4 regions of the Alteromonas sp. 4NS20-0143 genome follow, and region 1 is predicted to be linked to each of the others. Evidence: predicted binding sites of a transcription regulator. Region 1 holds the regulator's gene; each other region holds the start of a gene.
The links. The regulator sigma-54, encoded in region 1, starts transcription at its own class of promoters, with help from an activator protein. The targets are predictions, from matches to a motif close to GTTGGCACGNNNNTNGNNT.
Positions count from the first base shown of each region.

Region 2: dps (DNA starvation/stationary phase protection protein Dps) is a predicted target of sigma-54. The motif match lies at 1,123-1,141, and genes of this name have one in related genera.
Region 3: glnA (glutamate--ammonia ligase) is a predicted target of sigma-54. The motif match lies at 779-797, and genes of this name have one in related genera.
Region 4: flgF (flagellar basal-body rod protein FlgF) is a predicted target of sigma-54. The motif match lies at 1,008-1,026, and genes of this name have one in related genera.

Region 1 is NZ_BAAJLR010000002.1:656,516-658,725, reverse strand. It holds gene hpf (ribosome hibernation promoting factor) at 1-247, opposite strand, end outside; gene AC27HD_RS06590 (RNA polymerase factor sigma-54) at 276-1,775, opposite strand; gene lptB (LPS export ABC transporter ATP-binding protein) at 1,853-2,210, opposite strand, start outside.
Region 2 is NZ_BAAJLR010000005.1:83,564-85,773, forward strand. It holds gene dps (DNA starvation/stationary phase protection protein Dps) at 495-1,004, opposite strand; gene nadK (NAD(+) kinase) at 1,467-2,210, opposite strand, start outside.
Region 3 is NZ_BAAJLR010000003.1:609,299-611,508, forward strand. It holds gene typA (translational GTPase TypA) at 1-409, opposite strand, end outside; gene glnA (glutamate--ammonia ligase) at 863-2,210, shown strand, end outside.
Region 4 is NZ_BAAJLR010000002.1:392,660-394,869, reverse strand. It holds gene flgE (flagellar hook protein FlgE) at 1-853, shown strand, start outside; gene flgF (flagellar basal-body rod protein FlgF) at 1,064-1,807, shown strand; gene flgG (flagellar basal-body rod protein FlgG) at 1,894-2,210, shown strand, end outside.

The DNA.
Region 1 (2,210 bases):
TGTCGAGTTTATCAACCATGCTGTCAATCGCCGCATACATATCGGTATTTTCTGAGGATGCAAATACTTCGGCACCACTTAAGTGCATCGTAGCTTCTGCTTTTTGGTTTATTTTTTCTACGTTCAGGATGACATGCACATTAGAAATGTGATCAAAGTGACGCTCAAGTTTACTAAACTTCGTATCGACATAATTACGCAAAGAATCGGTGATTTCCACATGATGACCAGTTAGGTTGATTTGCATATTTCGTCTTCCTTTTAATATAACGCCTTTAGATAAGGCTTTTGCGTTGGTTAGACGGGGGTATCGATAAAGACTCCCGGTATTTTGCTATTGTCCGCCGAGCGACTTTTATGCCTTGCTCTGCCAACAATAAAGCAATTTTGCTATCGCTTAATGGTTTGCTTGGCGTTTCTGCTGCTACCAATTTCTTTATTAATGCACGAATGGCCGTTGACGAACACTCGCCGCCAGACTCAGTTGCCACATGGCTAGAAAAGAAATACTTCAATTCGTAAATACCGCGCGGCGTATGCATATACTTCTGAGTCGTTACTCGCGATATTGTGGATTCGTGCATATCCACCATTTCTGCGACATCATTGAGCACCATTGGTTTCATCATTTCTGGTCCGTGCTCAAAAAATCCCATTTGCTGTTGAACGATACAGTTAGCCACTTTCATTAAAGTATCGTTTCTAGACTCTAAACTCTTTATAAACCATTTAGCTTCTTGCATATGAGAACGAATGAACTGAGAGTCACTGCTGTTTTTCGCTTTTCGACTCATTGCTGCGTATTGCTGATTTACACCAAGCTTAGGCAAGCTGTCGGGGTTGAGTTCAACAGTCCAGCGACCGTTCTTCTTCGCCACCGATACATCTGGAATAACGTACTCAGGCTCTTTAGTAACTAAAGCACTACCTGGGCGAGGATTCAAGGTTTGAAGTAAACGCATGGCCTCGCGAAGTTCATCTTCCTTCAAACGGCTTTTACGCATGAGGGTTCTATAATCTTTGCTACTGAGAAGGTCTGAGTAGTCCTCAATCAGTCTTCTTGCTTCATCTAACCAAGGTGTGTCGTCAGCAAACTGGCGCAGTTGCACCAACAGACACTCTTGCGGAGAGCGAGAGCCAGAGCCGATAGGGTCAAACATCTGAATGCGTTTCAGTACACACTCAACTTCATCTAATTCGATTTCTTCTTCAATATTTTCGGTTTCGATATCTTCGAAGTTTACCGCTTCTAATATCTCATCTAGCGTAGCGGTTAAATAACCTGACTCGTCAATCGAGTCGATAATGGCAACGGCGATAGCTCTGTCAACATCAGAAAAAGGGGTTAAACGCATTTGCCAAAGCAGGTGAGTTTGAATGTCGTCAGTGGTTTCGCCTTGGAAAACGTGGTCATCATCGTTATTTGACGGGCCAGGCGCAGGTGCTGAAGAGGCTGAGTAATATTCGTCCCAGGTGCTATCAATTGGCAGTTCATCGGGTAAGTCGTTCTTTTCTAGAGCATCACCCGACTCTAGAGTGTCGCTGGACGCTGACGCGGTAGCTTCGATTTGGCTATCGTCATTGTCCATGTTGTTTTTTTCTGCCTGAGGCTCGTCATTACCTTCTTCTACTTCTAGTAGAGGGTTTGAGTCGAGGGCCTCTTGAATCTCCTGTTGAAGATCGAGTGTAGACAGCTGCAGCAGCTTGATTGCCTGTTGCAGCTGTGGAGTCATCGTTAGTTGTTGACTAAATTTTAACTGTAAAGATGGTTTCATCTATATCTTATTTTAATGCTCTTGAGTGAATATACCTGAGCGCTTATGAAAAATGACAATTAGGTTACACACAATAACTATAGCCTGAATTGTTCGCCTAGGTATACATCCCTTACTTTTTGATTACTTAAAACCTGTTCCGCCGTTCCTTGCGCAATAAGTTCACCATGACTTACGATGTACGCCTTTTCACAGACATCCAATGTTTCCCGCACGTTGTGGTCGGTAATGAGTATACCCAACCCTCTGTCGCGCAAGTGCTGTATTATCTTCTTTATATCATTAACTGATATGGGATCAACACCAGCAAAAGGTTCATCAAGCAAAATAAATTCAGGTTTTGCTGCTAATGCTCGTGCTATCTCTACTCGGCGACGTTCTCCACCGGAAAGACTCATACCCATACTATTACGTATATGGTTGATATTAAATTCA
Region 2 (2,210 bases), on a different contig from region 1:
AACTCCTTTTTGTCTAATGATGTTTGGTTACGGTAATCGGCGATGAATTACGTCAGACTAGCCATATACCTCTATTTAAGTGTTGTTTTTAATTTTTGTTTTTTTGCACCATTTTTTTGGCTGCAAATAATATTTCTAAGCAGAAGGTATTAAGCCGTAGGAGTATTTTTTGATTTGTATATAAATTAGTTTTTTATAAACAAAGCACACACTTTCCAATGTTCGTAAGACCTCTGCTTCGAAATTTAGCCTACAACTTTTTTTGCCAGTGGTCACTGTAAAGTTAATGGCAATTCCACCTCATGTAATTACTCGCATTACGTTAAAGATAGATACAAGTGAGTAAGCGAAGAAATTCGTTTGGGAAAAAATGTGAGGAAAGTAAAAAATAGGGAAAGAGAAGAAGTAAGACAAGGGGAAAATAGAAAACAAAAAAAAAGGAAGGCCTCGGTGGCCTTCCTTTATTTTCCTAACGGTACTGTTTACCGATGGAACTATTGGGCTAGTTCGCCGCTACCTGATTCTAAATGCGCTCTTACGAACCATTGGAACTGCTCTAGTTCAGCTAACTGACCTGTAATCATATCCTCCGACACTGGGTCCAAGTCGCCTAAGCCTTCAATCGCCTTGCGGTGATCGCCATTTACACCGTCATACACTGCATCTAGCGCTTTTAAATGGTCAGTCACTAGGCCCTTGCCTAACTCATAATCATTCCACGAGCGACCCTCTACAATGGCTTTGGGTGTGCCTTTCGGTACGCCGCCCAGTGTGGCAATTCGTTCTGCAATGGTATCAGTCATTTCGCGCACTGCATCAACTTGTGGGTCTAGCATTTCGTGCACACCAATGAAGTTTGGACCTACTACATTCCAGTGAATGTGCTTCAGGGTGAGCTGCAGATCAAGTAGCGCCACTAAACGTTGCTCTAACGTTTTGATAGTGCTTGCTGCAGTTTCGTTATCCATACCTGGTGCAGTAAATTTAAGTTCGTTGTTACTCATAATAATAAACTCCTTATTATCGCTTCAGTAAATAGGTGTTGATAATACTTATCGAGTCTTTCGACCTTCAAAAGTTGTGTTGAAACAACATAGATTATCGAGCCAGTTGCTTAAGTTGTTGCAACCGGTATGCCGACTTGTACCAAAATTATAAGTAACTAATTTAATTGAATAAATTCGCAAAGGTTAATTTTTCTTTATTTTTCAATGTGATAGGTTCATCTAAAAGGTGCGAAAAAGATGCTCGAAATATGAATAGCCGTGTAAAATATTCAGTGTTCTTTGTATGGCAGGGCGAACATTAGGTAGAAAAGCCGGTTAACTTGCCACAAAGTTCGCTAGGCTCGAGAAATTCGAAAACTTTACGAAGACAGGGTAAATGAAGCCATAGATGTTTAGTCTACATCTGCAGTATTCACACGTATGGCGGCCACACGTATGGCAGAAGGCGAGTGCCCTACATTAGTAGAGCTTACTGCCCCAGCCCAGCTTTTTACGCAATACGTTAAAGTAGCTATAGCCCTTAGGGTGTACTAAGTGAAGTTTATCGATACTTTTGTTTATGCGAATTTCATCGCCGGGTAAAACCGGCAATACAATGTGGCTGTCGCAGCTTACTTGCAACGAGTCACTATTCACTTTTGACACTTTCATCGATACCTGGCTGTCGGCGTCTACCACAATAGGTCTGCTGCTCAGAGTATGGGGAAACATGGGCACTAAGGTTAGCGCATCAAGTTTTGGCATAATGATGGGCCCGCCTGCGGAGAGCGAATAGGCGGTTGAGCCCGTTGGCGTTGCTACAATGAGTCCATCACTGCGCTGGCTAAACACAAACTGTTCGTCGATATAAATCTCGAACTCCATCATGTGCGCCACTTTTCCGTGGTGGAGTACGACTTCATTGACCGCTGAGCTATTACTTTTTAACTTCTCGTGACGGTAAACGCCCACTTCCAGTAAAAAGCGTTCTTCAACGAAACACTCGCCGTTAAAGATGTAGTCAAGTTGCTGAATGATATCGTCGGGATGAATGTCGGTGAGAAAACCTAAGTTACCTCTATTCACACCCACAACATGGATATCAAAACGGGCAAGTACGCGGGCGGCGCCAAGCATGCTGCCATCTCCACCAACGACAACGGCTAGGTCAGCTTCTTTACCGATAGCGACAAGGTCGCAGCTTCTAATGTTGTCGGTTTCTAG
Region 3 (2,210 bases), on a different contig from region 1:
GCTTGTCGATTTTGTTGATAACAACAATAGGCTTAAGGCCTTGAGCAAACGCTTTTTGAGTAACAAAGCGCGTTTGCGGCATTGGACCTTCTTGGGCGTCAACAAGCAGCAGCACTGAGTCAGCCATTGACATTACACGCTCTACTTCACCACCGAAATCAGCGTGTCCAGGAGTATCAACAATGTTGATACGGTAATCTTGCCAGTTAATTGCAGTATTTTTCGCCAAGATGGTGATACCACGTTCTTTCTCGATGTCATTCGAGTCCATAACGCGCTCTTCTTGTACGCCGCGAGATTCCAACGTTCCAGATTGCTGAAGAAGCTTATCTACCAAGGTAGTTTTACCGTGGTCAACGTGGGCGATGATTGCGATATTACGCAACTTACTTATATCAGTGGTATTCATGCTTATATAGAGCCTGTATAAATCGATACATACCAACACGGTATGCATGAGATTTCGTGCAAAAATGCAGATGGAAATTTTGCGCGGATTGTACAGAAAAAACGCGCCGTTTGCGCATCTTTTTTCACTTTGCAGTGAATGTTTACAGTTATCTTATGGTTTTAAAGGCTTTTAGCCCGATTTACTTCTCACCATAAATCCGCGCGCACTAGAAAAACGGTGGCAAGGGATGAAAAAGTATTCTAGTCTAAATCTCTAGGCGCCTGCGCAATGCACCAAAAGGTAGCTATTTAGCACCAAAATAGTGCAGCAGGGATCATAAATTCAGTATCTATCCTTTCTCACGTCACAAAATACGGCGGTTGGATAGATGGCATGATTATCGCTTTCACATTTTCACTGTTGGAGCGAGCCTGATCGCTCTGCATTTTTACATTAAACCTGGAGGACACGATGTCAATAGAAAAGGCATTAGAGCTGATTAAAGAAAGCGAAGCGAAGTTTATCGATTTACGTTTTACTGATACTAAAGGTAAAGAACAACACGTATCTATTCCTGCGAGCCAAGTTAATGACGATTTCTTTGAAGAAGGAAAAATGTTCGACGGTTCTTCAATCGCTGGATGGAAAGGTATCAACGAATCTGACATGGTTCTTCTTCCAGACGCAGACAGCTGCGTAGTTGACCCTTTCGCAGAAGAAACGCAAGTTAACATTCGTTGCGATATCGTTGAGCCTACTACTATGGAAGGTTACGAGCGCGACCCACGTTCTGTTGCTCGCCGCGCAGAAGAGTACCTTAAATCAACAGGTATCGGTGACACAGTATTCTTTGGCCCAGAGCCAGAGTTTTTCTTGTTTGACGACGTTCGCTTCCACACTGACATGGCGGGTTCGTTCTACAAAATTGATTCATCAGAAGCAAAGTGGAATTCAGGCGAAGAGTTTGAAGGCGGAAACATGGGCCACCGCCCAGGTGTGAAAGGCGGTTACTTCCCAGTACCTCCAGTAGATTCAGCACACGATATCCGCGCTGCAATGTGTATGGTTATGGAAGAGATGGGCCTTGTTATTGAAGCGCATCACCACGAAGTAGCGACTGCTGGTCAAAACGAAATCGCGTGTGAATTTAACACTCTTGTTAAGAAAGCCGACGAAATTCAAGTGTACAAGTATGTAGTTCACAATGTGGCACACGCATACGGCCAAACAGCTACCTTTATGCCTAAGCCACTTGTTGGTGACAACGGTTCTGGTATGCACTGTCACCAGTCTATCTCTAAAGATGGCAAAAACATCTTTGCGGGCGACAAGTATGCTGGTCTGTCTGAAGAAGCGCTGTACTACATTGGCGGTATCATTAAGCACGCTCGTGCAATTAACGCGTTTGCTAATGCATCAACTAACTCGTACAAGCGTCTTGTACCTGGATTCGAAGCACCGGTAATGCTTGCTTATTCTGCACGTAACCGTTCTGCATCTATTCGTATTCCTTATGTAACAAGCGACAAAGCACGCCGTATCGAAGTTCGTTTCCCTGACCCAACAGGTAACCCATACCTTGCATTTACTGCAATGCTTATGGCTGGCCTTGACGGTATCAAAAACAAGATCCACCCTGGCGATGCAATGGATAAAGACTTGTACGACCTACCGGCAGAAGAAGCAGCTGAAATTCCAACAGTGGCGAGTTCACTAGAAATGGCGCTAGACGCACTTGATAGTGACCGTGAGTTCCTTACTGCTGGCGGCGTAATGACAGATGACATGATTGATGCGTATATCGATCTTAAGTCAGAAG
Region 4 (2,210 bases), 260 kb from region 1:
GGACTTTGACCCAGAAGATCCCCTTACCTACAACGCAGCAACGTCTGTAACAGTGTATGACTCGTTAGGTGATAGTCATGTAATGACGTATTACTTTATAAAGGACAATGCACCTACTGCAGATAATGAGTGGTATGTGGCAACAGCGGTTGATGATACGCTGGTGGACATGACCGATTCTACGGGTGCAGATACCGACCCAGCAACTGCGGTGAATTCCGTTGGCGGAAATACAGGTAATGCAGTATCTGCCTCCAAACTGCTGTTTTCACAAGGTGGTGATTTTAACGGAATGGAGACGCCAGATGGTCTCCCCACGTTAGACTTTAAGATGCAAACCGAAGCGTTGGGCGCTGGGATTCTTGCAAACGGTTCAGATCCAACCCAACAAATTAGCATCGATTTTAATCTAGATGTTAACAATGCAACGCCAAATGAACCCACTCAGTTTGCTTCCGCATTCGAGGTAACGTCATTAGAGCAAGATGGCTTGCCAGTAGGCCGTTTGACCGGTATTGATATCGGGCCGGATGGATTGGTAAGAGCAACTTTCTCAAACGGTACGTCTGAGCCCATTGTCCGCGTTGCGCTAGTTAGATTTTCTAATGAGCAAGGCCTAACGCAGGAAAGTGGTACTCAGTGGAAAGAAAGTATTCTTTCAGGCGAGGCTCTTGCGGGTGAGGCAACAACCGGAACCTACGGTGAAATAAACTCATCATCACTAGAACAAGCCAACGTAAACTTGACCACTGAGCTTATCGACATGATCATCGCTCAGCGTAATTTCCAGGCCAACTCTCGAGCTCTGGAAGTGAATAACTCACTTAACCAGACTATCTTGAATATCCGATAGGCGAAATGATTTAACGCGAAGTAGCTTAAAGTGGAAAAATAAAGCTAGCAAAATTAAAGCCGCAGATAGAATCTGCGGCTTTTTATTACTTAAAATCAGAACGTTAGTTATACATCCTCGCCCTAGTCAAAATCATCGCTCTAACTCCCACCATTCTGGCACTACCTTTGCAATCTTTGTATATGGTTTGAACAGAGTCAAAAGTCAGTCATGGATAAACTTCTCTATATTGCAGCAAGCGGTGCGTCTCAAGACCTTATGGCGACAGGTATTCGCTCGAATAACTTGGCCAACGCCCAAACGACAGGATTTAGAGCTCAGCTAGAGCAAGCACGAGCAATGCCGGCCTACGGCAAAGGTTTGCCTACCCGTGTTTTTTCAATGACTGAAAGCCCGTCTAATAACTATGAATCTGGCCCTATGATTAAAACTGACCGTGATTTAGATGTGGCAATTCAAGGAGACGGTTGGTTTGCTGTTCAGGGCGACGACGGTCAAGAGGCCTATTCACGCAACGGAAACTTTAAATTAAGCACCGACGGAATTTTGACAGATGTTAACGGTCGCGCAGTGTTAGGGGATAACGGTCCGCTATTTTTGCCAGTGCCTCTTGATAATCTGACCATTGCTGCGGACGGAACACTGTCGATGAGACAGGTTGGCGCACCGGCTAATGTCATCGAGACGGTTGGCAGGTTAAAGCTAGTAAGCCCTAACTACTCGGATATGGAGCGTGGCACTGATGGTTTATTTCATATGAAAGACCGCTCGGTGGCAGACCCATCAGCTAACGTAAAAGTGATGTCGGGCATGCTTGAGGGCTCTAACGTAAACGCCGTTGAAGAAATGGTAGATATGATAAGCCTTCAGCGTCACTACGAGCTACAGGTAAAAGTCATGAAGCAAGCGGAAGAGCTCGATACCCGCGGTAATATGATGTTAAGAATTTTGTAATAGCAGTTTTCAATTTTTGTTCAATATTTTTCTTTAATATTTTTCTTTAACAGCAATACGTATCGTCGTGTTGTTTGGAGGTTAACATGCATCCAGCATTGTGGATTAGTAAAACCGGATTAGATGCCGCTCAAACTGACGTGGCTGTGGTTTCTAACAACTTAGCGAATGCCTCAACGGTAGGTTTTAAGAAAGACCGCGCCGTATTTGAAGATTTACTCTATCAAAACATCAACCAACCAGGCGGCAGATCGTCTGCTGATACTGAGCTGCCGTCAGGTCTTATGCTTGGCTCTGGTTCAAAGGTTGTGTCTACACAAAAAGCCCATACACAAGGCAATCTGCTAACCACTGATAACGCGCTTGATTTGTCTATCCAAGGGCGCGGCTACTTCGAGATTTT